DNA from 4 places in the Jejuibacter sp. L23 genome. Region 2 is predicted to be linked to each of the others. Evidence: predicted binding sites of a transcription regulator. Region 2 holds the regulator's gene; each other region holds the start of a gene.

Region 1 (7,505 bases), 2.3 Mb from region 2:
TGGCCTCGGTGGGATTGATCGAGCAGATCCCCTGGCGCGGCGTGTTTCTGACTGCAGAAGGGGCGAAGCTGGCAGAGGAGAGTCGGGAACGTCATCAGATAGTGGAAAACTTCCTGCTGGCGCTGGGAGTGAGTCCGGATACCGCCCGCCGCGATGCGGAAGGGATGGAGCACCACGTTAGCGAAGAGACGCTGGAACTATTCCGCCGCTTTAGCGAGACGCGTCAGGAATAACCGTCGCCCCCATAATAAAAAAGGCCGCTTGTGCGGCCTTTTTTGCTGGCATAACGGCTATCAGTTAAGACGTACCGGCATACCGGAACGGTTCTCAACGGCTTGCTGCACCACGCTCTGATCGACGTCTGCCTGGTCGGTCACTTCACGCAGTTTCTTCGTCAACACAATCGGCACTTCTTCTTTACCGGCCATCTGGGCCTCGGTGGTAGAGAGCGGATTATGCACTTCGATATAGCGGCTGCCGTCCGGCTCGGTCGTGGTTTTTACCGGCTCATCGATAAACTGCACGCGGGTGCCGACCGGCACGTTCTCGAACAGGAACTTAATGTCGTCGTTACGCAGACGCACGCAGCCGTGGCTTACCCGCAGGCCAATACCGAAGTTGGCATTGGTGCCGTGGATGGCGTACAGGCGGCCGATATACAGGGCGTACAGACCCATCGGGTTATCCGGACCCGCCGGGAATACGGCAGGTAGATATTCACCGCGAGCCTTATATTCGGCGTGCATCTTGGCGGTCGGGGTCCAGGTGGGGTTCGCGCGCTTGCGCTCTACCTTGGTGGTCCAGTTAATCGGCGTATCTTTACCCAGCTCGCCGATCCCAATCGGCAGAACCACGACGGTACCGCTGTCTTTCGGGTAGTAGTAAAGACGCATTTCGGCACTGTTGATGATGATGCCCTTACGCGGCGCATCCGGCAGGATGAGCTGCTGAGGAATGGTCAGCACGGTACCGGCTTTTGGCAGATAGGGATCCACGCCGTGGTTGGCTTCCATCATGTTGGACAGCCCCATCTGGTACTGTGCCGCAAAGTATTCCAGAGGCTGCTTGTTACCCTCCGGAACGGTGACAACCTGATTCTGGCCGACGAGACGGCTCCCCTCAGGGGGCAGCGGATAGGTTACCGCAGAGGCAGTTTTACAAAAACCGACAAGGGTAAATGCTGCCAGTAAAAGCGTACGTAATTTCATAGTTAAGTCGCGCAGTTGTTATCGGTGCCACAGAGGCTATTGGTTAAGATACGGTGAAAGTGCCGCCAGCGCATTATAGGAGCATTGGGGCGCTGAGGAAATTCGGATGTGGATGAAATCACATTTTTCACCTGAATTTGTGTATTAGTGTAGGTTATTTTGTCACGGATTTGGATCCGGGCGATCCCTGAACGCACTTATGGCATAATGTCGTGTTTATCACACTTTCAACCTGGGGAAGATTCTTGTTAGTTTCCAGTAATGTCACCATGCAGTTCGGCAGTAAGCCGCTGTTCGAAAACATCTCCGTTAAGTTTGGCGGCGGTAATCGCTACGGTCTGATCGGCGCCAACGGTAGCGGAAAATCAACTTTTATGAAGATCCTGGGGGGCGATCTGCAGCCGAGCGGCGGCAATGTCTCTCACGATCCCGATGAGCGTATCGGTAAGCTGCGTCAGGATCAGTTCGCCTTCGAACAGTACACGGTGCTGGATACGGTCATCATGGGGCATACGGAACTGTGGGAAGTTAAGCAGGAGCGCGACCGCATCTATGCTCTGCCGGAAATGAGCGAAGAAGAAGGCTATAAGGTTGCCGATCTGGAAGTGAAATACGGCGAAATGGATGGTTATTCCGCCGAAGCGCGAGCCGGTGAACTGCTGCTGGGCGTGGGCATTCCCCAGGAGCAGCACTACGGGCCGATGAGCGAGGTGGCGCCTGGCTGGAAACTGCGCGTGCTGCTGGCTCAGGCGCTGTTCTCCAACCCGGATATCCTGCTGCTCGACGAACCGACCAACAACCTGGATATCGACACCATTCGCTGGCTGGAGCAGGTGCTTAACGAGCGCGACAGCACCATGATTATTATTTCCCACGACCGCCACTTCCTGAACATGGTCTGCACCCATATGGCGGATCTCGACTACGGCTCGCTGCGGGTGTATCCTGGCAACTACGATGAGTATATGACCGCGGCGACCCAGGCGCGCGAACGCCTGTTGTCGGATAACGCTAAAAAGAAGGCGCAGATCGCCGAACTTCAGTCATTCGTCAGTCGCTTTAGCGCCAACGCTTCCAAATCGCGTCAGGCCACCTCCCGCGCCCGTCAGATAGACAAAATCAAGCTGGAAGAGGTGAAAGCCTCCAGTCGCCAGAACCCGTTCATCCGCTTTGAGCAGGATAAAAAACTGTTCCGTAATGCGCTGGAAGTGAAGGATCTCAGCAAGGGGTTCGATAACGGCCCGCTGTTCAGCGGCTTCGGCACGCTGATGGAAGTGGGCGAGAAGCTTGCGGTGCTGGGCACCAACGGCGTGGGTAAATCGACCCTGCTGAAAACCCTGGTGGGCGAACTGACGCCAGACAATGGTACGGTGAAGTGGTCCGAAAACGCGCGCATTGGCTACTACGCTCAGGATCACGCCGCGGACTTTGACTGCGATCTGAATGTTTTCGACTGGATGAGCCAGTGGAAACAGGAAGGAGATGACGAGCAGGCTGTGCGTAGCGTGCTGGGTCGTCTGCTGTTCAGCCAGGACGATATCCGCAAACCGGTGAAGGTGCTGTCCGGGGGTGAGAAAGGACGGATGCTGTTCGGCAAGTTGATGATGGAGCGCCCCAATATCCTGGTGATGGATGAACCTACCAACCACCTGGATATGGAGTCCATCGAGTCGCTGAACAGCGCGCTGGAGCTTTATGAAGGAACGCTGGTCTTTGTCTCCCACGACCGTGAGTTCGTAAGCTCTCTGGCGACCCGCATCGTGGAAATCACGCCTCAGGGCGTGGTCGACTTCGGCGGTGGTTACGAAGAGTATCTGCGCAGTAAAGGTATCGAATAACGGTACCGTGCGTTCCCTCTCCCCGGGCGGGAGAGGGAACGACAGCGCCTTTATTTAAGCGCCCAGCAATTTCCCTCCACGCCGTCGATAGTCAGACGACGCGTTTCGCCTTCCGGTAATGTTATGTGCAGTTCAGACCAGGCCGGGCGCCAGTCGCCGCGAACGTTAAACTTCAGGTTGATGGAATCGGCGTTACAGGTCATCTCCCAACTGAGCCACAGCGCGTTGCCCTCTTTATAACCCCAACTTTCGCCATCATCTTCGAACAGCTCGCCCTGAGAGTGCCCGACCCCTTTCAGCGGAAACAGCCGCAGCTCACGCTTGTCGTCGGCCCGGGCATCGCTATGGGCCAGACGCTGGCTTAACGGTACTCCGGCCCCTGCGCGAACCAGCATGGGCTGATGCTCCAGCGGGGCGGGCAGGGTGACCTGCTGGCCGCCCGCGTACCAGACGCCGCTTGCGAAGTCATACCAGCCGCGACCGTTATCCGGCAGCCACAGGGTGCGTTCGCGCTGACCTGCCTCTACGACGCTGGCTATCAGCAGATCGCGGCCCAGCATAAATTCGTCGCACTCCTGCCAGGTTTGAGGATCCTGCTCATGATCGAGGAACGTGGGGCGCAGCATCGGCTCGTCGTCGGCGTGGGCCTGCCACAGCAGCGTGTACAGATAAGGCATCAGGCGATAGCGCAGCTCAACGGCAGCGCGCACCGCCGGGGTGACCGCCGGATACATCCAGGGTTCGTTGACGGTACCGTCATCGTTCCAGGAGTGGATGGTAAAACGCGGATGCATCACGCCGTTTTGCACCCAGCGTACGAACAGCTCGGCATCGGGTTTATCGCCGGAGAAACCGCCGACGTCATGGCCCACGTTATATAACCCGGACAGGCTCATGCCCAGACCCATGCGGATGTTATAGCGCAGCGTCTGCCAGCTGGTGCGGTTATCGCCGCTCCAGGTCTGAACGTAGCGCTGCATACCTGCGCAGCCGGAGCGGGAGATCAGATACGGACGTAGCTCTGGCGCAAAGCGCTGCTGTGCCTCCATTGAGGCGCGCATCATCAGTAGCGGCATCACCGGGCGGATATGCTTAATGGCGACAGGCTGGCCGAAACCGTGACAGCGCGCTTCGCCGTCCCACACTTCGAATTCGTTATTGTCGTTCCAGGTGGCGTCGATTCCCATCTCCAGCAACTGCGTGGTGACTCCTTCCTGCCACCAGGCAATGGTGGCCGGGTTGGTAAAGTCCAGGTTGGAGCCTTCGTCGTCCCAGAAGCTGGAACGTTCCGGTGCATCGCTTTGCGAATCCTGAATAAACAGCCCCTGGCGGGCCACCTCCTGATAGCGGGGATGGTCCTGTAACAGACAGGGCTTAATATTGGCGGCAAGCCGCAGGCCGGCATCGTGAAACGCCTGGCTCATGACTTTCGGCTCAGGCACCTTGTCATAGTTCCAGTTAAAGACGTAGCGCTTGCCGTTAATCGAGGTATAGCCGGATGAAAGCTGGAAGGAGTCGCACGGAATGGCGTGTTCCTGACACAGGCGAATAAAGTTCATTAGCTGATTCTGGGCATCCGGCGCGTCGGTATAGTGCATCGTTGAGCCGCTATACCCCAGGCTCCAGCGTGGGCCAAACAGCGTTTTGCCGGTCAGGCGCACAAAGGTTTTGGTGACATCCAGAACCCGGTCGCCCACAAACAGGTAATAATCGATATCGCCGGACTCCGCCTGCCAGCGGCGGTAAGGGGCATGATAGTTATCCAGCTCGTTGCCCAGATCGAACCAGCTACTGCTCAGGTTATCGTAAAACAGCCCGAAGCTGACCTCATCGCGGCGGGTGATGGTAAAGGGGATATGCTTGTAGAGCGGATCGGTACTGGCGGCGTTATAGCCCATGGCGTCCAGATTACGCATTTCATAGCGTTTGCCGTTACGGGCCAGCGGCCCCGCCTTTTCGCCCAGCCCGTAATAGCGATCGTCCTTAAAGCGGCGCTGATAGTGGGCGACGCCGTCGCCGTGCGCGTTAAGCAGATAGGCGCTAGTGGGGCGATCGCTGGCAAGGAAAAGCCACTGACCGCTGGCGTCGCGATAGTGCCACTCCAGCCACAGCGGCTGGTGAACGGTGACCCGCAGTCGCCCGGTGGCGATCTCCAGTACGTCGTCGCGTTCAGTCAGCGTATAGCCCGGCAGGGTGAAGCCGCTGATATCGTCCCGGGAGCGTCCTTCCCAGGGAACATCCCGATCCGGCGCGATGCTCCAGGTGCGATCCAGCGCCCAGTTGCCGCCGCGCTGTATCGATACGCGAAACAGTCCCTGCTCCAGCACGTGCAGCGTTAGCCGGTGCCGGTTTTCCACGCTCAGGGTAATGCGGCTATCGTCACAATGGGTCAGGCTCCAGTGTTTCAGGGTTTTCATCAGTAATACCTCATCAGATGCGATGCCCGCGGCGTTCGGCAATAAAAGCGATCAGGAAACAGGCGCCGATCAGGTCGAACAGCCCCATGGCGATAAACAGCGGATTAAAGCCGATGGTGTCGGCGGTAACGCCGATAATCAGCGAAAATGCAAAGCTGGCGATCCAGGCGGCGGAGCCGCGCATCCCGTTAACGGTGGCCATCTGGCCTTTGTCGAAGGACTCCACCACCAGCGCGCTCAGCATGCAGGAGATAATCTGATGGCCGAAACCGCCGATGGAGATCAGCACAATGGTGACGTACGGATCGCGAGTGAAGGCCACCACCGCCAGCGAGATCATTAAAAAGGCGCCGGTGACCGAACTTGCCACCACCGAATTGACCCGGGTCAAACCGAACCAGCGGGTATACAGACGGGTGATATAGCCGCTGGCCACGCTGCCCAGATCGGCGGCCAGGAACGGCAGCCAGGCGAACATGGCGATCTGTTTCAGATCCATACCGTGCTCCCGGGCAAGGTAGAGCGGCACCCAGAAGCTCATTACCGCCCAGGCGGGCTCCGCCATAAAAGCGGGAATGGCGATGCCGTAAAAGCGCCGATTTTTTGCCACCACTTTCAGGGTGGTGAAAAAAGGCTGGGTAACCGCAGGGGCTTCGTTATCCTGGCGGATAAATGCCAGCTCCTCTTTGCCGAGGCGCGGATGCTGTTCCGGGTTGTGATAGAACAGCCACCACAACACCACCCACAGCAATGCCAGAACACCGGTAAACATAAAGGCGCCCTGCCAGCCGAACGAGGCGTGAGCGAAATAGATAATTGGCGGCGCCAGCATAGCGCCTACCGAAAAGCCGACACCGGCCCAGCCAGCGGCGATGGGGCGTTCCTGTTTGGGGAACCATTCGCCGATAGTCTTGGCGTTGGCGGGAGTCGCCGCGGCTTCGGCGCCGCCCATCACGAAACGCAGAAAGGCCAGATGCAACCAACTTCCCGCACCGGCGTGGAACAGGCAGGCCAGCGCCCAGATAGCGGCGCAGATCAGGAAGCCGATCTTCAGACCGATCACGTCAATCAGCCAGCCGCACAGGGGCTGAAACAGGGTGTAAGCCAGCTGGAATGCGCCGACAATCCAGGAGTACTGTTCGGTGGTGATCCCCAGGCTGCTCTTCAGTTCCGGCGCCAGAATACCCAGTGAATTACGGGTAATGTAGTTGACGGTGACGCCCAGCAGAAACAGAACCAGCACCCACCAGCGTAAATTTTTGATTGTCCGCCGTACGTTACTCGCCGTGACGGTTGAGTTAACTCCCTGACTCATTACGTTCTCCGCATTATTGGTTTTGATAAACCGCCTGCATCCCCGTCATAACGGGGAAAGACAGCAGGGAAGCTGTTGAATAAAGAGGGAATTACCGGAAATAAGGCCCCCGGCGTGCCCATAACCGGAGACTAAAGGAGCCGGTGAGGAGGTCGTAGCGAAAATTGTGAAAAGATTCTCATAAAATAGTGATTCGTACTGGCATGCTGTGCTGGTTGCCCGCTTTTGTGACTAGTATGGCGGGTGAAAATTTTTTCATTTCACATTTGGGCATGGATCACAGAATGACAAAAAGGCTCAAAATCACCGAGATCGCGGCACTCACCGGGCTGTCGATCAGCACCGTTTCCCGGGTGCTGGCAGGCAAGGCCAACACCAGCGAACAGGCCCGGGAGCAGGTACGCCAGTGTGCCGAACGACTGGGAGTGATGGAAGGTATGGCGGCGGGGCGCCTGCTGCTCAATGAGCTGGTGGTGTTTGCGCCGCAGCGGGCCTTCGATGAGCGTTCTGATATTTTCTACTACCGGGTGATTCAGAGTATCAGTCGGGCGCTGGCGCCGCACGATGTCCGGCTGCGCTATTGCGCGCTGGAAGAGCAGGACAGCGACGCCAATCTGTTCCTGAACCGTATTAATGAGCCGCGCACCGAAGCGGCGATGCTGCTGGGTATTGACGATCCGCACATCCACGAACTGGCTGTCGATGTGGGGAAGCCCTGCTTACTGAT
Region 2 (7,505 bases):
GGCATACCAGCAATGTGTTCACCAATGAACCGGCGCTGCGTCTGGGTCGTAAGATCATTGACGCGACCTTCGCTGAGCGGGTGATTTTCATGAATTCCGGCACCGAAGCCAATGAAACCGCCTTTAAGCTGGCGCGTTACTATGCTTCCACGCGCTACAGTCCGTACAAAACCAAAATTATCGCCTTCCATAATGCTTTCCACGGGCGTTCACTGTTTACCGTATCGGTCGGTGGACAGCCCAAGTATTCAGACGGCTTCGGCCCTAAACCTGCTGATATTATCCATGTGCCCTTTAACGATCTGCACGCCGTGAAAGCCGTCATGGATGACCACACCTGTGCCGTGGTGGTCGAGCCGATTCAGGGAGAAGGGGGAGTCACCGCCGCCACGCCGGAGTTCCTGCAGGGGCTGCGTGACCTGTGCGACCACTATCAGGCGTTGCTGGTCTTTGATGAGGTACAGTGCGGTATGGGTCGCGTGGGCAAGCTGTTCAGCTATATGCACTACGGTGTGACGCCGGACATTCTGACCAGCGCCAAAGCGTTGGGCGGCGGTTTCCCGGTGAGCGCGATGCTGACGACCCAGGAGATTGCCTCTGCTTTCCACGTGGGCTCCCATGGCTCGACCTATGGCGGTAACCCGCTGGCATGCGCAGTGGCGGAAGCGGCCTTCGACATCATTAATACCCCACAAGTGCTGGGTGGCATTCAGAGCAAGCGTCAGCGTTTTGTCGACCATCTGCGTCAGATCAACGAGCAATTCAATATTTTCAGCGAAGTTCGCGGTATGGGGCTACTGATTGGTGCTGAGTTGAGTGAAGCATATAAAGGGCGCGCCCGGGATCTGCTGAACGCAGCAGCGGAGCAGGGCGTTATGGTGTTGAATGCCGGGCCGGACGTGGTTCGTCTGGCGCCGTCGCTGGTGGTGGAAGACGCCGACATCGATGAAGGCATGGCGCGTTTCGCCAAAGCGGTGCAGAAAATTGCCCTGGGATGATTATTTGTGGCTTTGCAGACGGCGGCGTAGCCAGGCGCCGTGGTGGGGGCGCTGATGCCAGGCCACGGAAGAGATGGTATGCATCGCATTCAGATGGCTGAGGATGCGATCCAGATGGCGCTCCATGGTACTCATTGGGCCAATGGTGAGCGCCTCGGGGTCGTCCAGTACGTGAATGGCCCCGCTGTCGTCGGGGTTGTCCCAGGTCAGCCGTTGCTGGCAGCGCTGAATAGCGATTTCACAGGATTGCAGATAGCGTTGGGCCAGCGCTGGCGTCAGCATATTATGCTCGCGCGCCAGGATCGTCATGGCGTTAATATGCTCGACGATAAACTGGCTGTGGGTTACCCATAGCTTCATATCGGCCAGGTAACGGTTATTGAATGATGGCTCCTGCATTGCCTGATTTAGCGAGTTATAGAGCGCATTATGGGCCTGATTGACCCGCATTCGCTCCCAGGCCAGCGGGCCGGGCTGTGGATCGTCGCTCAGGATCTGGCGGATGGCCTGCTGGTCGCGCTCCAGCGCATCGTGGGCATTCTGTCGTAGCAGGCCGCTCTGCCACTGAGGCCACAGCCAGACCATGCCGCCAAAGGCGATCAGGCAACCGAGCAGCGTATCCACCAGTCGGGTCATAATAAACTGCTCACCGCTCAGCGAAAGCAGTTGCAGGCTGTACACCGCAGTGATGGTAAATCCGACGGTCGCCAGCGCGTAATGTTTACGGATTATCAGGTAGCCAATCAGCGTTATCAGCAGCATTCCCGCCAGAATATAGCCCTGGGGTACGTTAAAGTGCAGCGCGCCCGCCGCAATTAACAGACCCGCGATAGTTCCCCCCGCCCGGTGCAGAATGCGTACCCGGGTGGCGCCATAGCCGTTCTGGGTGACAAACATGATGGTCATCAGTATCCACCAGGGTTTGGGCAGATTGAGCGCGGCGCCAAGCAGACTGGCGATGGCAAGCATGGTTCCAATGCGCGCTGCGCTACGCAGCGCCGAGGACTTCAGCGACAGATAGCTGCGCAGCGCCCGAAGCAGCGGAAGATGCTGTTGCCGGTCGGCCATCAGATCCCGAATATAGAGCGGGCGCTGGGTGCGCAGTAGTCGGGCGATACGGCTGAAGTGATAGTGGCAGAACTGCCCCACCGGGTTTTCCGGATGCTGGCGGGCAATCTTTTCCAGCGCGGAGATGGGTTTTTCCATGCTAAAGCGCCGGGGATAGCGGTGGTAGAGTATATCGTCGCTGACTACGCGCAGTCGGGCGGCCACGGTACGGGCCGCCCAGCGAATCACCGGTTCCGCGTGGCTCTGCTCTACCAGTTTCTGTACCTCTTCAGGCTGGTGAAGGCTGACGGAAATATGCTCCTGAAGATCCAGCGCCACCTGAAAGACGCGCAGCAGGCGCTTATAATCATTCTGGCGGCTGGTGGCAGATAGCATATGCAACTGCTGATAACAGAGGCTGATGAGATCCACCACCTTTTGCTGACGAATCAGCAGCGGCGGCAGCGCATTTTCCGGATCGGTATGCTGGGTCAGCAGGCTGTATTTGGCTTCGCAGTAGTCCGCCAGTTCGCGATAGAGCAGGCTCAGGGTCTCGCGTAGCGGCTGTTCACGCCACATCCAGAACCAGAACCAGTTAAAGGCGCCGTACCACAGGGTGCCGAGCGCATACAGCAGCATCGGCTGCCAGACCGGCATATTGCCGGCCAGCCCCAGAGTAAAGATCGCGGCGATAAGCGAAGCAGGCAACAGGCGGCCATGCAGGGCGCTGATTTCCGCCGTAACGCCCAGTAACAGCGCCATTCCGAAGAAGATGGCGGCCAGTGGCAGCTTTTCCATCAGCAGTAGCTGAACCATCAGGCTGCTAAAGGCGAACAGCGAGCCGCCGACGATCAGGCGTTTAAAGAAACGTTTATGGGGGGTATCCAGGCCCGCGATATTGCAACAGGCGGGAACCAGCGAGAAGAGCAGGCCCTGTTGCAGGCTACCGAATATTAGCCCGATAATCACCGGCAGCGACAGTACCAGGGTCTGACGCAGCGCATAGTTAACTTCGGGGTGATAGATCAGTCGGCGCATTGGCACAGGGTAACGCGTCAGTGGCAAAGAGAAAAACGGCGCGTTGCCACAACACGCCGTTACAGACCGGGATTAACGGGTACCGAAGACGACGATGGTTTTCCCGTGTGCGGAGATCAGGTTTTGATCTTCCAGCATCTTCAGAATACGGCCAACGGTTTCGCGGGAACAGCCCACGATCTGCCCAATTTCCTGACGGGTGATTTTGATCTGCATTCCGTCTGGATGGGTCATTGCGTCCGGCTGTTTTGCCAGGTTTAGCAGGGTCTGTGCGATACGACCTGTCACATCCAGGAAGGCGAGATTGCCCACTTTCTCTGAGGTGACCTGCAGACGGCGGGCCATCTGCGAGGAAAGGCGCATCAGAATGTCCGGGTTTACCTGGATCAGCTGACGGAATTTCTTATAGGAGATTTCAGCGACTTCGCAGGCGGTTTTCGCCCGTACCCAGGCGCTACGCTCCTGGCCTTCTTCGAATAGCCCCAGTTCACCAATGAAATCCCCCTGATTCAGGTAAGAGAGGATCATCTCTTTCCCTTCCTCATCTTTGATAAGTACTGCGACAGAGCCCTTAACGATGTAATAGAGGGTTTCGGCTTTTTCACCCTGATGAATAAGTGTGCTCTTCGATGGATACTTATGAATGTGGCAATGAGACAAAAACCATTCGAGAGTCGGGTCTGTTTGCGGTTTGCCAAGCACCATGCGCGGTTATCCTCTGGTTATAAGCTGACGCCCGGAAGAATATGGGCCTCCGGGCGTATTGATCGTTTGTCCCCGCTCTTGGGGATCTGGCATGAGAAAAGCCTGTAAGCTACATAAATTTCACGTGAAATTTCATCCCGTACGCGCTTCGCCGCGCCGCGAGAGGGTATCCTCAGTGTTTTAGCATAGCTTTTTCCGGGTGTCTCCTATTGTCTCGTTTCAGCTTGACCCGGATCGCCTTCTGTTGCGACTTTCTTTGCGGCGGCTTACTCTGTGGGGAAAATGGCTTGATGGGAGCGACAACATGCAGTCACGAGTAAAATGGGTTGAGGGCCTGACTTTCCTGGGTGAGTCCGCCTCCGGGCATCAGGTGCTGATGGACGGGAATTCCGGCGACAAGGCCCCCAGTCCGATGGAGATGGTGCTGATGGCGGTGGGAAGCTGTAGCGCCATCGATGTGGTCTCTATTCTGCAAAAGGGTCGCCACGGCGTGACCGACTGCGAGGTGAAGCTAACCTCGGAGCGTCGTGAAGAGGCGCCGCGCCTGTTCACTCATATCAATCTGCACTTTATCGTTACCGGCCAGGATCTGAAAGACAATGCGGTGTCGCGTGCGGTGGATTTGTCTGCCGAGAAATACTGCTCTGTGGCGCTGATGTTGGGTAAAGCGGTGAATATCACCCATTCATATGAGGTGGTGGAAGGCTGATGCTGGCTGGGGAGGGGAGACAGATTCCCCTCCCCAGCCAGGGATTAGGCTATCTTTTTACCTTCCATAATGCGCCGCACCAGCGGCGTCATAATCAGCTCCATCGCCAGTCCCATCTTGCCGCCCGGCACCACCAGCGTATTGATATGCGAGATAAACGAGCCCTGCAGCATCGCCAGCAGCCAGGGATAATCGACCTCCAGATCCCGGAAGTGGATCACCACAAAGCTTTCATCCAGCGACGGGATCTCTCTGGCGGCGAAGGGATTAGAGGTATCTACCGTCGGCACGCGCTGGAAGTTGATGTGGGTACGTGAGAACTGCGGGGTGATGTAGTTAATGTAGTCTTCCATCGAACGCACCACCGAATCCATCACGGCTTCACGGGAATGGCCGCGCTCGCTGGTGTCGCGCACCAGTTTCTGAATCCACTCCAGGTTGACGATGGGTACTACGCCGACCAGTAGATCCACATGCTGCGCCACATCGTGCTGCGAGGTGACCACGCCGCCGTGCAGCCCTTCGTAGAACAGTACGTCCGTAGGTTCTGGTAGCGGCTGCCAGGGAGTAAAGGTGCCTGGCACCTGATCCCAGGGCACTGCTTCATCGTAGGTATGTAGATATTTGCGGGACTTTCCCGTACCGCTATGACCATATTCGGTAAAGGTATTTTCCAGCAGACCAAAGTCATTGGCGTCCGGGCCGAAATAGCTGATATGGCGCCCTAAATCCCGGGCCTTGCGAATCTCCATATCCATTTCCGGGCGGGTATAGCGGTGGAAACTGTCACCTTCGAGCTCGGCGGCTCTGAGCCCGAGTTCGGCGAAAATCTTACGAAATGCGATGCTGGTGGTGGTGGTTCCCGCACCGCTGGAACCGGTGACGGCGATAATCGGATGCCTGGTGGACATAGCTGAGCAACTCCTTGAGTACAGGGGTGTAGCCACTGAAACACGGCGAATTGTTTGGTAAACCAGATATTAGCCGCGGAATTGCGAGCGCGGCATGATGTTGACCGTTTCATAAAGTTCCGACCATACCACAACGGCTTCGCCGGTTTGTAGCTGATGCTTTACATCCGCCACTTTTTGTTCGAGCGAACGCTCATGTTCACCGTAATCGGTGCCTTCGCGCAACACAAAGGCTTCTATCAGGCTATCCAGCGTTTCCGCCGATATCTGCTGCCAGGGAATAATCATTTATCCATCCAGGAATTGACTTAACCAGTCGGGAATACGTTTTTCCAGCCACATTTCCGGGTGTCGTAGTGTTCCCCCCACGAAGCCGACGTGGCCACCGTGCTCGGTCAGCTGATACTCAATGTTGGGGGGCAGATGGTCGAGATCCGGAATGACCTGGTGATCCATAAAGGGATCGTCTTTCGCGTGGATAATCAGCGTCGGTCGGGCGATTTGCGGCAGCATTGGCAGTGCGCTACAGCGTCGGTAGTAGTCCAGAGCATCACGAAAACCGTGGATTTTCGAGGTAATCAGATCGTCGAATTCCCGGATGCGGCGAATGCGTTTCAGACGGGCCCTGTCGATGGGCAGGGTTCCGGGCCAGGCCTTGAGTTTGCGCCCGGCGTTAGCCTTCAGCAGATTCAGCAGATAGCGCTGGTAGAAACGGGAAAACCCTTTTTCCATATGGTAGCAGCAGGGCTCCAGCATCAGCGGCGCCGACACCACGACGCCAGCCGCCAGCGAACAGGCTTTTTCCTGTTGGGCCATCAGGCAGGCCAGCATATTACCGCCCAGCGAAAATCCCACCGCGGCGGTCGGACGAGCGCCGTAGCGCCGGCGCAGCCAGTCCAGGAAGTAGCTGGCATCGTTAGTTTCGCCGGAGTGATAGATGCGGTTCATGCGGTTTGGTTCGCCGCTACAGCCGCGAAAGTGCATCACCACGCCCAGCCAGCCGCGCTGTTTTGCCGCATTCATCAACCCGTGAGCGTATGGGCTGTGCAGGCTGCCCTCCAGGCCGTGAAACACCACCAGGCGCGGCTTATGCTGTGCTTTTGACGGGTGTTCGCTCCAGGCGAGGTCGATAAAATCGCCGTCCGGCGTATCGATTCTTTGCCACCAGGGGGTAAAGCGCAGCCGACGGCGTATCAGGCGCGGCAGCATGGTTTGCATATGCGGATTGCGTGCGCCGATCATTGGGCGGAAAAGCTGCGTCTCGTCACTATTGGCGGAGAGTTCTGCAGGGGTAATTTCTGCCATGGTACAGAGTAATTTTAGTTAATTAATCCACCATCATACCGGTAAATCCGTAGATTGTTGATGCTTTTTTTGGTCTGTTTAATTCGTCTCAAAGAGGGGGACCCACAGTTAAGGAATGCTTATTAAATCAATCCTGTGAGGAATACGTCATAATGAATCAGAATAAGAATACCCGTGCTGAAATGTTTTATCTACGGAGGTATTCAGTCCATGTTAAGGCGATTGCCGTTGCGGTTAATACTGAAACCTATTCTGGTGAGCACATCCTGAATATGCTGGTTTCTCTTTTACGTCAATCGGTTATTGGTAAAGCATTCGAATACCCCTGGCATTTTTAAGTATATCAGGCGAAGCGTTTTATTCCCTTCACTGACGGCATTTATATTCCGTCTAAATCTGTCGCCCATGGTCAGTTGATCCCACAACATGTTAATTCCCATGGGAATCATCAGGAAATAAGCAAAGAGCTCGATCTGATCGTGCCTGTGTCGTGAGGGAGAAAACGAGATTATTGATGTAGCCGATGCGGGCCCGCCAGTTGCTGCGGGCCCGAAAGGGGTTACAGGAAGCCGTCTGTTTTTAGCAGCTTTTCCAGAGTACTGACTTCGGTGTTCAGTTCCGTTTCGTCGTTTTCCAGCAACTGGGCGTGCTTCTGGCGGAAAGCGGAACGTAGCGCTTTCAATATTTCCACGCTGCGGGCCGTGACCTGATGTTCATTCCCATGTCCGGCAAGCTGACTGGACAGGTTCTGGCTTTTGGTGATGATCTCCTCGACTGACGGCAGATAGCGGT
Region 3 (7,505 bases), 1.8 Mb from region 2:
TCGTAATACCGTACTTCCCTTTCGCGCGCTGGTGGATGCCTGCTGGCGCGAACCCTACAGCGCCGCCCGCTTCAGCCGCGATCTGATCGCCGGTCTGACCGTAGGGATTATCGCTATTCCGCTGGCCATGGCGCTGGCTATCGCCAGCGGCGTACCGCCCCAGTATGGGCTTTATACTTCGGCGGTGGCAGGTATCATCATTGCCGTGACCGGCGGTTCGCGCTATAGCGTTTCCGGCCCCACGGCCGCCTTTGTGGTGATTCTCTATCCGGTTTCGCAGCAGTTCGGACTCAGCGGCCTGCTGGTGGCGACGCTGCTTTCCGGGGTATTCCTGATTCTGTTCGGCCTGGCGCGCTTCGGGCGGCTGATTGAATATATCCCTCTACCGGTCACCCTGGGCTTTACTTCCGGGATCGCCATTACCATCGCCACCATGCAGATTAAGGATTTCCTTGGGCTGACGCTGAACCACACGCCGGAGCACTACACCGACAAAGTGGCGGCCCTGGCGATAGCATTACCCACGCTAAATTTGGGAGATACCGTCACAGGCTGCGTTACGCTGGCGGTACTGGTGCTGTGGCCGCGGCTGGGCCTGCGCCTGCCTGGCCACCTACCCGCACTGCTGGCAGGCTGCGCGGTCATGGGAATCGTGATGCTGGCAGGCGGGGAAGTGGCTACCATCGGTACTCGCTTTCACTATCTGCTGGCCGACGGTAGCCAGGGTAATGGCATTCCGCCGCTGCTACCCCAGCTGATGCTGCCATGGTCGCTGCCGGGCGATACTTTTACCCTGAATCTGGATTCGCTACAGGCCCTGTTACCGGCAGCCTTTTCGATGGCGCTACTGGGGGCCATTGAATCGCTGCTATGCGCGGTGGTGCTGGACGGCATGACCGGCACCCGCCATAACGCCAACGGCGAGCTGCTGGGCCAGGGGCTGGGCAATATTGTCGCGCCATTCTTCGGCGGCATTACCGCCACCGCCGCTATCGCCCGCTCCGCCGCTAACGTGCGCGCCGGGGCCAGCTCGCCGGTATCGGCCATTATCCATGCCCTGCTGGTGCTGCTGGCGCTGCTGGCTCTTGCTCCGCTGCTCTCCTGGCTGCCGCTTTCCGCCATGGCGGCGCTGCTGCTGATGGTGGCCTGGAATATGAGCGAGGCGCGTAAAGTGGTGGCGCTACTGCGTCAGGCGCCGAAGGACGACATCATCGTGATGCTGATTTGTATGTCACTGACGGTGCTGTTCGATATGGTCATCGCCATTAGCGTGGGGATCGTCATGGCATCGCTGCTGTTTATGCGGCGCATTGCGCGCATGACCCGGCTGGCGCCACTGCCGGTGACGACCCCGGACGACGTGCTGGCGCTGCGTGTCACCGGGCCGCTGTTTTTCGCCGCGGCGGAAGGGATCTTTAACGATCTGAGCCAGCGCCTTAACGGCCACCGGATCCTGATACTGCAATGGGATGCAGTACCGCTGCTTGACGCGGGAGGGCTGGATGCCCTGCGCCGCTTTGTGGCGAAACTGCCTGAAGGCTGTGAACTGCGCATCTGTAATCTGGAATTCCAGCCGCTGCGGACTCTGGCCCGGGCCGGTATTCAGCCCATTCCCGGTCGCCTGGCCTTCTTCGCCGATCGCGACGAAGCGCTGGCCTGAATACGAGATAAAATAAATATCCTCCGGCATAGCCGGAGGTTTTTCAGATGCGCCTATAAGGCTCTCTTACCTGCCGCGCCCTAACAGGCGCATACGATCTGACATTTGCATCAAACTTCGTTACTTACGGCCCGTAAACGGGCTACCTGGATACGGAATCGATAACTGTTCTCCCAGCTTGTCCTGCTCCAGTTGGTGCTTTATGTATTCCTGTATCCTTGCCGTGTTCTTGCCCACCGTGTCTACATAATACCCACGACACCAGAACTCCCTGTTCCTGTATTTGAACTTCAGATCTCCAAACTGCTCGTACAGCATCAGACTGCTTTTCCCTTTCAGATAACCCATGAAGCTCGACACGCTTATCTTCGGCGGGATCTCCACAAGCATATGGATATGATCTGCACAGCATTCCGCTTCCAGTATCTTCACACTTTTCCATTCACACAGCTTTCTTAAGATCTTACCTATCGCCCTGCGCTTCCCTCCATAGAACACCTGTCTCCGGTATTTCGGCGCAAAAACTATGTGATATTTACAGTTCCATCGGGTATGCGCTAAGCTCTTTTCGTCCCCCATTGGGACCCCCTTTTGATTTCTTGTTTAACCCTTGCAGTTGCCAGACCGCAAGGTGTTTTAACAAATCAAAAGGGGTTTATATAACTGATTTATAGCTGAAAGCTTCACGGAACCCCCAGCCTAGCTGGGGGTTTTCTGTATACAACAAAAAAGCGCCGTATCAGACGGCGCCTTCTTCATGACCTGGCGAACGAGCATCAACTGTGGTGATGCTGCCTGCCGCCGCTGCGACGGCAGCGTTTATCGTAGTGCCGTACCCACCAGTAGCGATCTGTCACCCGTTCACGACCGCTAATACGTGCCCCCGCCAGCCACAGAATTGCGCCAACAAAGATGCTGAATACCGCACCGTGGGCTAAAAATTCTGGTAAATTAAGCTGTGGAAGCTGGTTAAGTACGGAATAGCCTACGCCGCCAATCATTACCACTAACCCCAACCCCATCAACATATTGCCGAGTAATGAAGCGTTTTTGCGTTTCATCTGTCACCTCCGGAACCTTGGGTCGCCAGGGAATATCCCCTTTCCTTGTAAGTCAAAGTATAGGCAATTACTCATTTCAATGTGTGCGGTCTCGATCACAACTCAGAACATTTGACTAACAAAACTTTACAAATAACCTACTGAACATCTTACATTTTGAATGATTGGTATAAGTGATTATTATCATTCACAACCAAAGCGGCGTACGCCTTTTGTCATCGCGCCTTCGGCACAGTACACTAGCGCGCAGGTCAAACCCTTTAGGACAGTGATGTGACGATTAAACTGATTGTCGGCCTCGCCAACCCGGGTGCGGAATATGCCGCTACCCGCCATAACGCCGGGGCCTGGTATGTGGATCTGCTGGCTGAGCGCCACGGCCAGCCGCTGAAAGAAGAGGCGAAATTCTTCGGTTATACCGCCCGCATCAACATTAATGGCGAGGATGTGCGCCTGCTGGTCCCCACTACCTTTATGAACCTGAGTGGTAAAGCGGTGGCTGCACTGGCGAGTTTCTACCGTATTAATCCGGACGAAATTCTGGTGGCCCACGATGAGCTCGACCTGCCTCCGGGCGTGGCAAAGTTTAAACTCGGCGGCGGCCACGGCGGTCATAACGGGCTTAAAGACATCATCAGCAAATTGGGCAATAACCCCAACTTTCACCGTCTTCGCGTAGGAATCGGCCATCCGGGCGATAAAAACAAGGTTGTCGGTTTTGTACTGGGCAAACCTCAGGCAGCCGAACAGAAGCTGATTGACGAAGCCGTAGACGAAGCGGCGCGTTGCACCGAAGTGTGGTTTAAAGAGGGGCTGGCGAAGGCAACCAGCCGGCTGCATAGCTTTAAAGCGCAGTAGCCCCCTGTCCCGGCCACGGGCGGGATTTCTCCCCCCTGGGCGCCGGGTTTAGGTGTATAATAGCCATAGTCATTCGTTTTTCATCATCAGGCAGCCTATAACCTGATGATTATCAAGCAATTAAGGTGATCTAAACCATGGGATTCAAATGCGGTATCGTCGGCCTGCCGAACGTGGGTAAATCCACTCTGTTCAACGCCCTGACCAAAGCAGGCATTGAAGCGGCGAACTTCCCGTTTTGTACTATCGAGCCGAACACTGGCGTGGTGCCGATGCCCGATCCGCGTCTGGACAAACTTGCCGAAATCGTAAAACCGCAGCGCGTGCTGCCAACCACCATGGAGTTCGTGGATATCGCGGGCCTGGTGAAAGGCGCATCCAAAGGCGAAGGTCTGGGCAACCAGTTCCTGATGAACATCCGTGAGACTGAAGCTATCGGCCACGTGGTGCGCTGCTTTGAGAACGACAATATCATCCACGTCGCGGGCAAGGTAAACCCGGCGGAAGATATTGAAGTGATCAACACCGAGCTGGCGCTGTCTGATCTGGACACCTGCGAGCGCGCCATTCACCGGGTACAGAAGAAGGCCAAAGGCGGCGATAAAGACGCTAAAGCCGAGCTGGCGGTGCTGGAAAAGTGCCTGCCGCAGCTGGAGCAGGCCGGTATGCTGCGTAGCCTGGATCTGAGCAAAGAAGAGAAAGCGCTGATCCGCTACCTGAGCTTCCTGACCATGAAGCCCACCATGTATATCGCCAACGTTAACGAAGACGGTTTCGAAAATAATCCGTACCTGGACATGGTCCGCGAAATCGCCGCCGGTGAAGGTTCAGTGGTGGTTGCGGTCTGCGCCGCCGTAGAAGCCGATATCGCCGAGCTGGAAGACGACGAGCGCGACGAATTTATGCAGGAGCTGGGTCTGGAAGAGCCGGGCCTGAACCGCGTGATTCGCGCTGGTTACGAACTGCTGAACCTGCAGACCTACTTCACCGCAGGCGTGAAGGAAGTGCGCGCCTGGACCATTCCGGTTGGCGCCACCGCCCCACAGGCGGCCGGTAAAATTCACACCGACTTCGAAAAAGGCTTTATCCGTGCCCAGACCATCGCCTACGAGGATTTTATTACCTATAAGGGCGAACAGGGTGCCAAAGAGGCCGGTAAGATGCGCGCCGAAGGCAAGGAGTATATCGTTAAGGATGGCGATGTGATGAATTTCTTGTTTAACGTCTAAGCGTTGCTGCTGTCTTAGGGGATTCGCTGAATCTCTCGCCAGACGGATAAAACACAAAAATCCACGCAGTTGCGTGGATTTTTTTATGGGAATTGCATATTTTGTGACTGGATGCCTGTTTCTGCATCAAACCATTCTTCATCTGCTATATCATCAAATATCACGTTTATAGGGAATCCGTCATGCCACCATAGTCCGGTTGTGATGGAACGAATTGCCCTAAAGATAAAAAACTTGCAAAATGATATATCGTGCTGCATAAAATGAATTAACATAATTCCATGGCATATCACACCTATGGTAGCTGGAGGAGAACAATGGCAAGGAAAAAGATATGGGCATACGCTTACAAAGGGAATCGTGAGTATATTAAAAATAAGACCATGGATAAGGAAAGACTATTCTATATATGGGAAGTAATGAAAATGAGAAGGGAAAATCCCGAAGAGCTCTCCTTATTAACATTTATGAGCACACAATCTAATAAAAATAAACGCTCAGAACTGGTTGATGTAAAAACATCCAAAAGCGTTTTTTTTAGATACAAGTCCCGTCCGGCTACCGACACCGAACCCCAGCATTCGGATTCAGATTTAATGTCACATGAAATAGCAATCCTGGTACTTTCCGAAATGCAGACCATAAAATTCCAGGACAAAGATAAAATTTATGAAATTGAATTCGATAAGATCAAGAAAGATGATTTAAATATAAGATTTGAAAATGGCGCAACTTACATCCCTGATCTGATGGGATTCTTTAAAAAGCCAGAATCACTGGCAAGAAAATGGGGTGGTAAGGTTGCGATTGAGGTTAAAGTCACTCATGCCTGTGAAGATATTAAAATCAAAGATTTCTACGATCATAACATCCCCATTATCGAAGTATCATTAGGCAGCAAAATGCGATTGTGGTCGGAACTAAAGAACGCAGACATTAACGATAATGAAATGGAGAGGCATTACCACTTTTTGCATCAGAAGTTCTCGAATGTTGTTTATATGAAGATATTATCCGACCCTATTATGCCGAATGAAGCCAGGGTTCTCATCTCATCCATAAAAAAAGAGGTAACAGAGTTAAAAAATACCATCCAGAACTATCAAAACCGGCTCCAGACTCAGTCAACTCAAAACAAAGAACATCTCGAAAAAATAGATTCACTGGAGAAAAAGAATACCACCCAGTATCAAACCATACATGCTTCCCTTGATAGCGCGCTAGAAAAAAACAGAATCCTTGAAGAAAAAGTACAGCAGTTAAAAAAAGTTGATTATACGCAACTGAGTCTCACGGAGAAACTTAAGAAACTATTCCAGTATAACGCATGAATTCCCTGTAGCTGATAGCTTATCGATAAGAAATCCATACCAGTCGATGGATTTCTTATGTACCCAGCCCTACTTCAACAACCTCACCTTTACCGCCCTGCCCTTAATTTTGCCCTGCTGTAGCTGCTTCCAGGCATGGCGCGCCTGGCTTTGCTTAACCGCTACATAAGCATGCATAGGGTGGATCACAATCTTGCCGATATCGGCGCCGTCCAGACCCATTTCACCGGTTAGCGCACCCAGAATATCGCCAGGGCGCATTTTGGCTTTTTTGCCACCGTCGATGCACAGCGTCGCCATCGTGGCCTCCAGCGGCGTGATGCGCAGCCCGCCTGGCTGCGGCAACCACTGGAGTTTGATATTCAGCATCTCTTCCAGCAGGTTGGCGCGCTGGGCCTCTTCCGGGGCGCACAGGCTAATGGCCAGACCGCTTTTACCGGCCCGGGCGGTACGACCAATGCGGTGCACGTGCACTTCCGGGTCCCACGGCAGTTCGTAGTTAATCACCATCTCCAGCGTCTTGATATCCAGCCCGCGCGCCGCTACGTCGGTCGCCACCAGTACCCGGCAGCTGCCGTTGGCAAAACGCACCAGGGTCTGGTCACGATCGCGCTGCTCCATATCGCCGTGCAGCGCCAGCGCGCTCTGGCAGCTGGCGTTCAGGGCATCGCACACCGCCTGACAATCCTTTTTGGTATTGCAGAACACCACGCAGGATGCGGGCTGTTCACGGCTCAGAAGCTGTTGCAGCAGAGCGATTTTGCCGCTGCGGGGTACCTCGTAGAAGCGCTGTTCTACCGCAGGTAGTTCATCCACCGCATCAATCTCAATGGTCTGCGGAGAGCGCTGAATACGCTGGCTGATGGCGGCAATCGCCTGGGGCCAGGTGGCGGAAAACAGCAGCGTCTGGCGCTGGTCGGGAGCATGGGTGATGACCTCATCGATGGCATCGGCAAAGCCCATATCGAGCATCCGGTCGGCTTCATCCAGCACCAGGGTCTGCAACGCCGCCAGGCTGACCGTCTCTTTCTTCAGGTGATCTAACAGGCGACCCGGCGTGGCGACAATAATATGGGGCGCGTGAGTCAGCGAATCACGCTGGGCGCCGAACGGCACGCCGCCGCACAGAGTCAGCACTTTAATGTTAGGTATCGCCCGCGCCAGACGGCGCAGTTCGCTCGCCACCTGGTCGGCCAGTTCACGGGTCGGGCACAGCACCAGCGACTGAGTGTTAAAACGTCCACTATCAATGCGCTGCAACAGCCCCAGACCAAAGGCCGCCGTTTTACCGCTGCCGGTTTTCGCCTGCGCCCGCACGTCTTTTCCTGCGAGGATCGCCGGTAGCGCCGCGGCCTGAACCGGCGTC
Region 4 (7,505 bases), 2.4 Mb from region 2:
GCGCCGCCGGGGCCATCGACTGTAATCACAGGTGCCGTCATCTTGTTCTCCTTTTATAGCCTGCCCCCACTCTCAGCCCACGCGGCGACGGCAATACGCCGCCGGATGCTTCCGGGATACGTCGGGCACAGGCGGCCATACATAAACGCGGCGCATTATACGCTGCAAGCCGCCTGACTGTTATCCTAAATACGTCATAACCGGAACAATCAGGCAGAGTGTAGAAGAATTCAGCGATGGGGAGTGTAATGAAGCGTCAGGAAGAGGCCCCGAATTAGAGGCCTCTTTGCCGATCAGGCAAGCGTGCTGATGCCAGAAAGTTTCTCGAAATAATCCGGGAAGGTTTTGGCGGTACAGCCGGGATCCAGAATCGTTACCGGCGTATCAGATAAGGCCACCAACGAGAAGCACATCGCCATACGGTGATCGTTGTAAGTGCCGATTTCAGCAAATTTAAGCTGCTGCGGCGGTGTAATGCGGATGTAATCCTCACCCTCTTCAACCTCGGCTCCCACCTTACGTAGCTCGGTCGCCATGGCGTAAAGCCTGTCGGTCTCTTTCACCCGCCAGTTATAGATGTTGCGCAGGCAGGTCGTGCCGCGGGCAAACAACGCCGCGGTAGCGATGGTCATCGCCGCATCAGGAATATGGTTCATATCCATATCAATGGCGTTCAGTTCGCCGCGGGTGCAGGCAATATAGTCATCACCCCAGACGATCTTCGCGCCCATTTTTTCCAGCACGTCGGCGAACCGGATATCGCCCTGCACGCTATGACGACCGATACCGCTGACGGTCACGGTACCGCCCCGGATAGCCGCGGCGGCCAGGAAGTAAGAGGCCGATGATGCATCCCCTTCGACCAGATAGTCGCCCGGCGCCTGATACTGCTGGCCGGCGCGTACGATAAAGCGCTGGTAGTTGTCATTTTCCACGTCAACGCCAAAGCTCTTCATCAGATGCAGGGTGATATCGATATAGGGTTTTGAAACCAGTTCGCCCTTAATCGTAATCAGAGTGTCTTCCGGCGCCAGCGGCGCAGTCATCAGCAACGCGGTCAGAAACTGGCTGGAAACGCTGCCGTCGACCGACACCTTCCCGCCGCGAAAGCCGCCCCGCAGGCGCAGCGGCGGGTAATCCTGCTGCTCCAGATAGTCGATCTGCGCGCCGCCCTGACGCAGGGCATCCACCAGATGGCCGATGGGGCGCTCTTTCATGCGCGGTTCGCCGGTCAGTACTATGTCGTTGTCCGCCAGGCACAGCGCCGCCGCCAGCGGGCGCATAGCGGTACCGGCATTCCCCAGAAACAGCTCCAGCGCGCCGGAAGACTGCAACGGGCCGCCCACGCCAGTGACTTCACAGATGGTGCGATCGTCGGAAAGCTGATAGCTCACACCCAACGCCTTAAGGGCATTAAGCATATGGCGTACGTCATCGCTGTCCAACAGATTGGTCAGACGCGTGGTGCCATTGGCCTGAGCCGCCAGTAACAACGCACGGTTAGAAACGCTCTTGGAGCCGGGAAGATGGATAGCGCCGTCAACGCGGGCAATCGGCTTCAGGGTCAGGGATTCCTGCATACAGTCAAAAACTCTCAATAAAAATAGCCAGCCCCGTACTCAAGGTACGGGGCAAAGACGCATCCGGATTACCCGTGACGTCGTTCGAAATCGACCATAAAGTCGGTTAGTGCCTTCACGCCTTCCAGCGGCATGGCGTTATAAATGGAGGCGCGCATTCCCCCCACGACCCGATGGCCTTTCAGCGCGTGCAGCCCGGCAGCAAAGGACTCTTCAAGGAACAGCGCATCCAGCTTGCTGTCCGCCAACTGGAACGGCACGTTCATTCGTGAGCGGTTGGCGTCGGCGACATCGTTGCGGTAGAAATCGCTGCGATCGATGGTGCCATACAGTAGCGCCGCTTTTTGCTGGTTAATGGCCTCCATGGCAGGCACACCGCCTTTGCCTTTCAGCCACTTAAAGACCAGCCCCGCCAGATACCAGGCGAAGGTGGGCGGCGTATTGAACATGGAGCCGTTCTCGTTCAATACGGTGTAATCCAGGATCGAAGGACAGGCCTTGCTGGCTTTACCCAGCAGGTCTTCACGCACGATAACCAGCGTCAGCCCTGCCGGGCCGATATTCTTCTGAGCTCCGGCGTAGATCAGGCCAAAACGGCTGACATCAATAGCGCGGGAAAGAATGGTGGAGGAGAAATCCGCCGCGACCACGACGTCGTCACCGAAGTCCGGCGTTTCATCAATAGCGATACCGTCGATGGTTTCGTTCGGGCAGTAGTGGAGCCAGGCGGCGCCCGGCGTCGGCTGCCATTCGCGCATCGGTTTCAGGGCGCGCTTACCGTCGACGGTAATTTTGGCATCGATAACGTTAGGCGTCAGATATTTCTTCGCCTCTTTAACCGCGCTGGCCGCCCAGTATCCGCCATCCACATAGTCGGCCGTGGTTTTGTCTCCCAGCAGGTTGAGCGGCAGCGCCGAAAACTGGCCCCGGCCCCCGCCGTGGCAGAACAATACCCGGTAGTTATCCGGGATTTGCAGCAGATCGCGTAAATCTTTTTCCGACTGCTCAGCCACCCCGATAAACTCCTTGCTGCGATGGCTGATCTCCATCACGGAAGTCCCTAAGCCCTGCCAGTCGCACAGCTCTTCCTGAGCCAGTTTAAGGACATCTACCGGCAACATAGCCGGACCGGAACTAAAGTTATAGACCTGCGTCATTTCCCTCACCGAATGTATTAAGCAATCTGTTTCTTCTGTGGCTATCGGTTTTATCACTCAGTGGTGCCGCCTGCAACGGATAATCCCTGAGGTTAAGGGTTTGCCGCCCCGTGCAAGCCAGAGATTCAACCAGAAAAACACGCCCCCCTGGCAGAATTATCTGGCCCCCCTGCCAGATACCCACCGTTAGCCCACCATTTTTCTTTATTTCCCCCCGCCCGGGAAGATGGCACCCCGCCGCCAAAACCCGTATCATTGCGCGCTTTGCGTACGACGAAAGTGAACAGCTATGACTCAAACCTTTATTCCCGGTAAAGACGCCGCGCTGGAAGATTCCATCGCCGGTTTCCAGAAAAAGCTCGCCGACCTGGGCTTTAATATTGAAGAGGCCTCCTGGCTCAACCCGGTTCCCAATGTCTGGTCTGTGCATATTCGCGATAAGGAGTGTCCGCTGTGTTTCAGCAACGGTAAAGGGGCCACGGAAAAAGCCGCGCTGGCATCGGCGCTGGGCGAATATTTTGAGCGCCTGTCCACCAACTATTTCTTCGCCGACTTCTGGCTGGGAGAAAGTCAGGCTAACGCACCCTTCGTGCATTACCCTAACGAGAAGTGGTTCCCGATCCCGGCGGACGATAGCCTGCCGGAAGGGATCCTGGATCCGCGTCTGCATGATTTTTACGATCCGGATCGCGCGCTGACCGGCAGCCAACTGGTCGACCTGCAGACCGGTAACACCCAGCGCGGCGTGTGCGCCCTGCCCTTCGTACGTCAGTCGGATAATCAGACCGTTTATATTCCGATGAACATCATCGGTAACCTGTACGTGTCTAACGGCATGTCGGCGGGCAACACCGCCAACGAGGCGCGAGTTCAGGGACTGTCCGAAGTTTTCGAACGCCATATTAAAAACCGGATTATCGCCGAGAGTATCAGCCTGCCGGAGATTCCGGGCGAGGTACTGGCACGCTATCCCGCCGTGGTGGCCGCCATTGAAAAGCTGGAAGCCGAAGGCTTCCCGATCTTTGCCTATGACGGCTCGCTGGGCGGTAAATATCCCGTGATCTGCGTAGTGCTGTTTAACCCGGAAAACGGCACCTGCTTTGCTTCGTTTGGCGCCCATCCTGACTTCGGCGTGGCGCTGGAGCGTACCGTTACCGAACTGCTTCAGGGCCGTAGCCTGAAGGATCTGGATGTCTTTACCCCGCCAACCTTCGACGACGAAGAGGTAGCCGAACACGCTAACCTGGAGACGCACTTTATCGACTCCAGCGGCCTGATCTCCTGGGATATGTTTAAACAGGATGCCGATTACCCGTTCGTGGACTGGAACTTCTCTGGCACCACCGCCGAAGAGTTCGCCGCGCTGATGGCCATCTTCAATGCCGAAGATAAAGAGGTCTACATCGCCGACTACGAGCATCTGGGGGTTTACGCCTGCCGCATTCTGGTGCCGGGCATGTCCGATATCTATCCGGCGGAAGATTTGTGGCTCGCCAATAACAATATGGGCAGCCACCTGCGCGATACCATCCTGAGTCTGCCGGACAGCCGCTGGCAGAAAGAGGAATATCTGCAGTTGATTGAACGCCTGGACGACGAAGGACTGGATGATTTTACCCGGGTTCGCGAACTGCTGGGTCTGGCCACCGGGAAAGATAACGGCTGGCACACCCTGCGCATTGGCGAGCTGAAGGCTATGCTGGCTCTGGCAGGCGGCGATCTGGATCAGGCGCTGATCTGGACCGAATGGACCATGGAGTTTAACGCTTCCCTCTTCAGCCCGGAGCGCGCCCGCTACTACCGCTGTCTGCAAACCCTGCTTCTGCTATCAATGGAAGAGGAGCGCGAACCGCTACAGTACCTGAATGCCTTTATCCGTATGTACGGGGCTGACACGGTCGACGCCGCCAGTCAGGCGATGAGTGGTGAAGCCCCCTTCTACGGGCTGCAGACGGTAGACAGCGATCTGCACGCCTTCCCGGCGCATCGCGCGCTGCTGGGAGCCTGGGGAAAACTTCAGCGCGCCAAGGCGCAATTCCAGACCAAAGCGCAATAAAATTGATTCTACCCCTCTTGGGGTAGAGCGGATTTTGCTATATTACGGGGCGTTTCTGACGCCCCGTTTTTTTATTTTGCGCAGCGTCGCCCAGATGTAACTCTGCGGTTAAATATGGGTAAATAAATAATTTACCCGTCTTGCCTTTCAGTTACTTAATTTCATCAATAATTCAAATAAATTAACCGCACAGGAGGAGGAATCGAAAATATTTCAACTCAACACGTAAATCTTAAAATTTATTTTTACTAATTAATTCAATCAATTACACTGAAAATGTGCATTAAACACACATTTATCAGGCCCATTAGCCAGGCGAGATATGATCTGCATCAAATTCTCATCTATAATGCTTTGTTAGTATCTCCTCGCCGACTTAGTTAAGAGAGAGTTAGTGTGAAAGCTGACAACCCTTTTGATCTGTTACTTCCACCCGCTATGGCGAAAGTTGCCGAAGAAGCGGGTGTTTATAAGGCAACAAAACATCCGCTGACCACTTTTTTTCTAGCCATTACTGCGGGCGTATTCATCTCTATCGCTTTCGTCTTTTATATCACTGCCACAACGGGCACTGCCGATATGCCTTACGGCATCGCCAAACTGATCGGTGGTATCTGTTTCTCTCTCGGCCTTATTCTTTGCGTGATCTGCGGCGCCGACCTGTTTACCTCTACGGTACTGATTGTGGTCGCCAAAGCCAGCGGCCGGATCAGCTGGGGACAACTGGCAAGAAACTGGATTAACGTCTATCTTGGCAACCTGATCGGCGCACTACTTTTTGTTCTACTCATCTGGCTGTCCGGTGAGTATATGGTGGCAAATGGCGGTTGGGGACTGAATGTCCTGCAGACGGCCGACCACAAAATGCATCACACATTTATCGAAGCCGTATGCCTCGGTATTCTGGCCAACCTGATGGTTTGCCTGGCGGTCTGGATGAGCTACTCCGGCCGCAGCCTGATGGATAAGGCTATGATTATGGTGCTCCCCGTCGGCATGTTTGTCGCCAGCGGCTTTGAGCACAGCATTGCGAATATGTTTATGATCCCCATGGGCATCATGATTCGCAACTTCGGCTCACCAGAATTCTGGCAGGCGATTGGCGCTACGCCGGAAAGTTTCTCACATCTGACCGTAACCCATTTCATCACCGATAACCTGATTCCGGTGACTATCGGTAACATCATCGGTGGTGGTTTACTGGTTGGATTGACGTATTGGGTGATTTATCTGCGCGGCGGCGACAAGCACTAAGTCTCGCCGGGCGGTAAATAAGAACTCCACATTAGAAGGTAGGTGTTACATGTCCGAGCTTAATGAAAAGTTAGCCACAGCCTGGGAAGGTTTTGCTAAAGGTGACTGGCAGAATGAAGTCAACGTACGTGACTTCATCCAGAAAAACTACACCCCGTATGAGGGCGACGAATCCTTCCTGGCGGGCGCTACCGATGCGACTACCCGTCTGTGGGATGACGTTATGGAAGGCGTTAAAATCGAAAACCGCACTCACGCGCCGGTTGATTTCGATACTGCCGTAGCTTCTACCATCACCTCTCACGATGCCGGCTACATCATCAAAGATCTGGAAAAGATCGTGGGTCTGCAGACTGAAAAACCGCTGAAGCGTGGTCTGATTCCGTTCGGCGGCATCAAAATGATCGTTAACTCCTGCAAGGCGTACGATCGTGAAATCGACCCGGAAATCCTGAAGATTTTCACCGAGTACCGTAAGACCCACAACCAGGGCGTATTCGATGTTTATACTCCGGACATCCTGCGCTGCCGTAAATCCGGCGTGCTGACCGGTCTGCCGGATGCCTACGGCCGCGGTCGTATCATCGGTGACTACCGTCGCGTTGCGCTGTACGGTATCGACTACCTGATGAAAGACAAATTCGCCCAGTTTACCTCTCTGCAGACCAAACTGGAGAACGGCGAAGATCTGGAAGCGACCATCCGTCTGCGTGAAGAGATCGCTGAACAGCATCGCGCACTGGGTCAGATCAAAGAGATGGCGGCTAAATACGGCTGCGATATCTCCGGCCCGGCAACCAACGCTCAGGAAGCCGTACAGTGGACCTACTTCGGCTACCTGGCCGCCGTTAAATCTCAGAACGGCGCTGCGATGTCCTTCGGTCGCGTATCCAGCTTCCTGGATGTTTACATCGACCGTGACCTGAAAGCAGGCAAAATCACCGAACAGGACGCTCAGGAAATGATCGACCACCTGGTGATGAAACTGCGTATGGTTCGCTTCCTGCGTACTCCGGAATATGACGAACTGTTCTCCGGCGACCCGATTTGGGCAACCGAATCTATCGGCGGTATGGGTCTCGACGGCCGTACTCTGGTCACCAAAAGCAGCTTCCGTTTCCTGAACACCCTGTACACCATGGGGCCGTCTCCGGAACCGAACATGACCATTCTGTGGTCTGAAAAACTGCCGCTGAACTTCAAAAAATTCGCCGCGAAAGTCTCCATCGACACCTCATCCGTACAGTATGAGAACGATGACCTGATGCGTCCGGATTTCAACAACGACGACTATGCTATCGCCTGCTGCGTAAGCCCGATGATCGTTGGTAAGCAGATGCAGTTCTTCGGTGCCCGTGCAAACCTGGCGAAAACCATGCTGTATGCTATCAACGGCGGCGTGGACGAGAAGCTGAAAATGCAGGTTGGCCCGAAAGAAGCGCCGATCAAAGACGAGGT

What was found. The regulator CRP, encoded in region 2, controls carbon source genes, mostly activating them, when cyclic AMP is high. The targets are predictions, from matches to a motif close to ATGTGANNNNNNTCACAT.
Region 1: ldtB (L,D-transpeptidase) is a predicted target of CRP. The motif match lies at 1,315-1,332, and genes of this name have one in related genera.
Region 3: pth (aminoacyl-tRNA hydrolase) is a predicted target of CRP. The motif match lies at 2,805-2,822, and genes of this name have one in related genera.
Region 4: focA (formate transporter FocA) is a predicted target of CRP. The motif match lies at 5,114-5,131, and genes of this name have one in related genera.

What each region holds. Positions count from the first base shown of each region.
Region 1 covers NZ_CP138199.1:1,808,457-1,815,961, forward strand. Annotated here, with positions in the region: gene mntR (manganese-binding transcriptional regulator MntR) at 1-233, shown strand, start outside; gene ldtB (L,D-transpeptidase) at 294-1,208, opposite strand; gene SCU88_RS08365 (ABC-F family ATPase) at 1,454-3,046, shown strand; gene SCU88_RS08370 (TIM-barrel domain-containing protein) at 3,097-5,463, opposite strand; gene SCU88_RS08375 (MFS transporter) at 5,477-6,778, opposite strand; gene SCU88_RS08380 (substrate-binding domain-containing protein) at 7,063-7,505, shown strand, end outside.
Region 2 covers NZ_CP138199.1:4,799,591-4,807,095, reverse strand. Annotated here, with positions in the region: gene argD (bifunctional acetylornithine/succinyldiaminopimelate transaminase) at 1-998, shown strand, start outside; gene SCU88_RS23005 (YccS/YhfK family putative transporter) at 999-3,083, opposite strand; gene crp (cAMP-activated global transcriptional regulator CRP) at 3,156-3,788, opposite strand; gene SCU88_RS22995 (OsmC family protein) at 4,093-4,497, shown strand; gene SCU88_RS22990 (phosphoribulokinase) at 4,542-5,408, opposite strand; gene SCU88_RS22985 (YheU family protein) at 5,478-5,696, opposite strand; gene SCU88_RS22980 (hydrolase) at 5,697-6,713, opposite strand; gene SCU88_RS22975 (hypothetical protein) at 6,866-7,051, shown strand; gene SCU88_RS22970 (5-bromo-4-chloroindolyl phosphate hydrolysis family protein) at 7,273-7,505, opposite strand, start outside.
Region 3 covers NZ_CP138199.1:2,995,138-3,002,642, forward strand. Annotated here, with positions in the region: gene dauA (C4-dicarboxylic acid transporter DauA) at 1-1,660, shown strand, start outside; gene tnpA (IS200/IS605 family transposase) at 1,781-2,239, opposite strand; gene ychH (stress-induced protein YchH) at 2,437-2,721, opposite strand; gene pth (aminoacyl-tRNA hydrolase) at 2,995-3,579, shown strand; gene ychF (redox-regulated ATPase YchF) at 3,717-4,808, shown strand; gene SCU88_RS13910 (hypothetical protein) at 5,126-6,139, shown strand; gene dbpA (ATP-dependent RNA helicase DbpA) at 6,209-7,505, opposite strand, start outside.
Region 4 covers NZ_CP138199.1:1,891,826-1,899,330, reverse strand. Annotated here, with positions in the region: gene cmk ((d)CMP kinase) at 1-41, opposite strand, end outside; gene aroA (3-phosphoshikimate 1-carboxyvinyltransferase) at 294-1,580, opposite strand; gene serC (3-phosphoserine/phosphohydroxythreonine transaminase) at 1,649-2,737, opposite strand; gene ycaO (30S ribosomal protein S12 methylthiotransferase accessory factor YcaO) at 3,027-4,793, shown strand; gene focA (formate transporter FocA) at 5,190-6,047, shown strand; gene pflB (formate C-acetyltransferase) at 6,097-7,505, shown strand, end outside.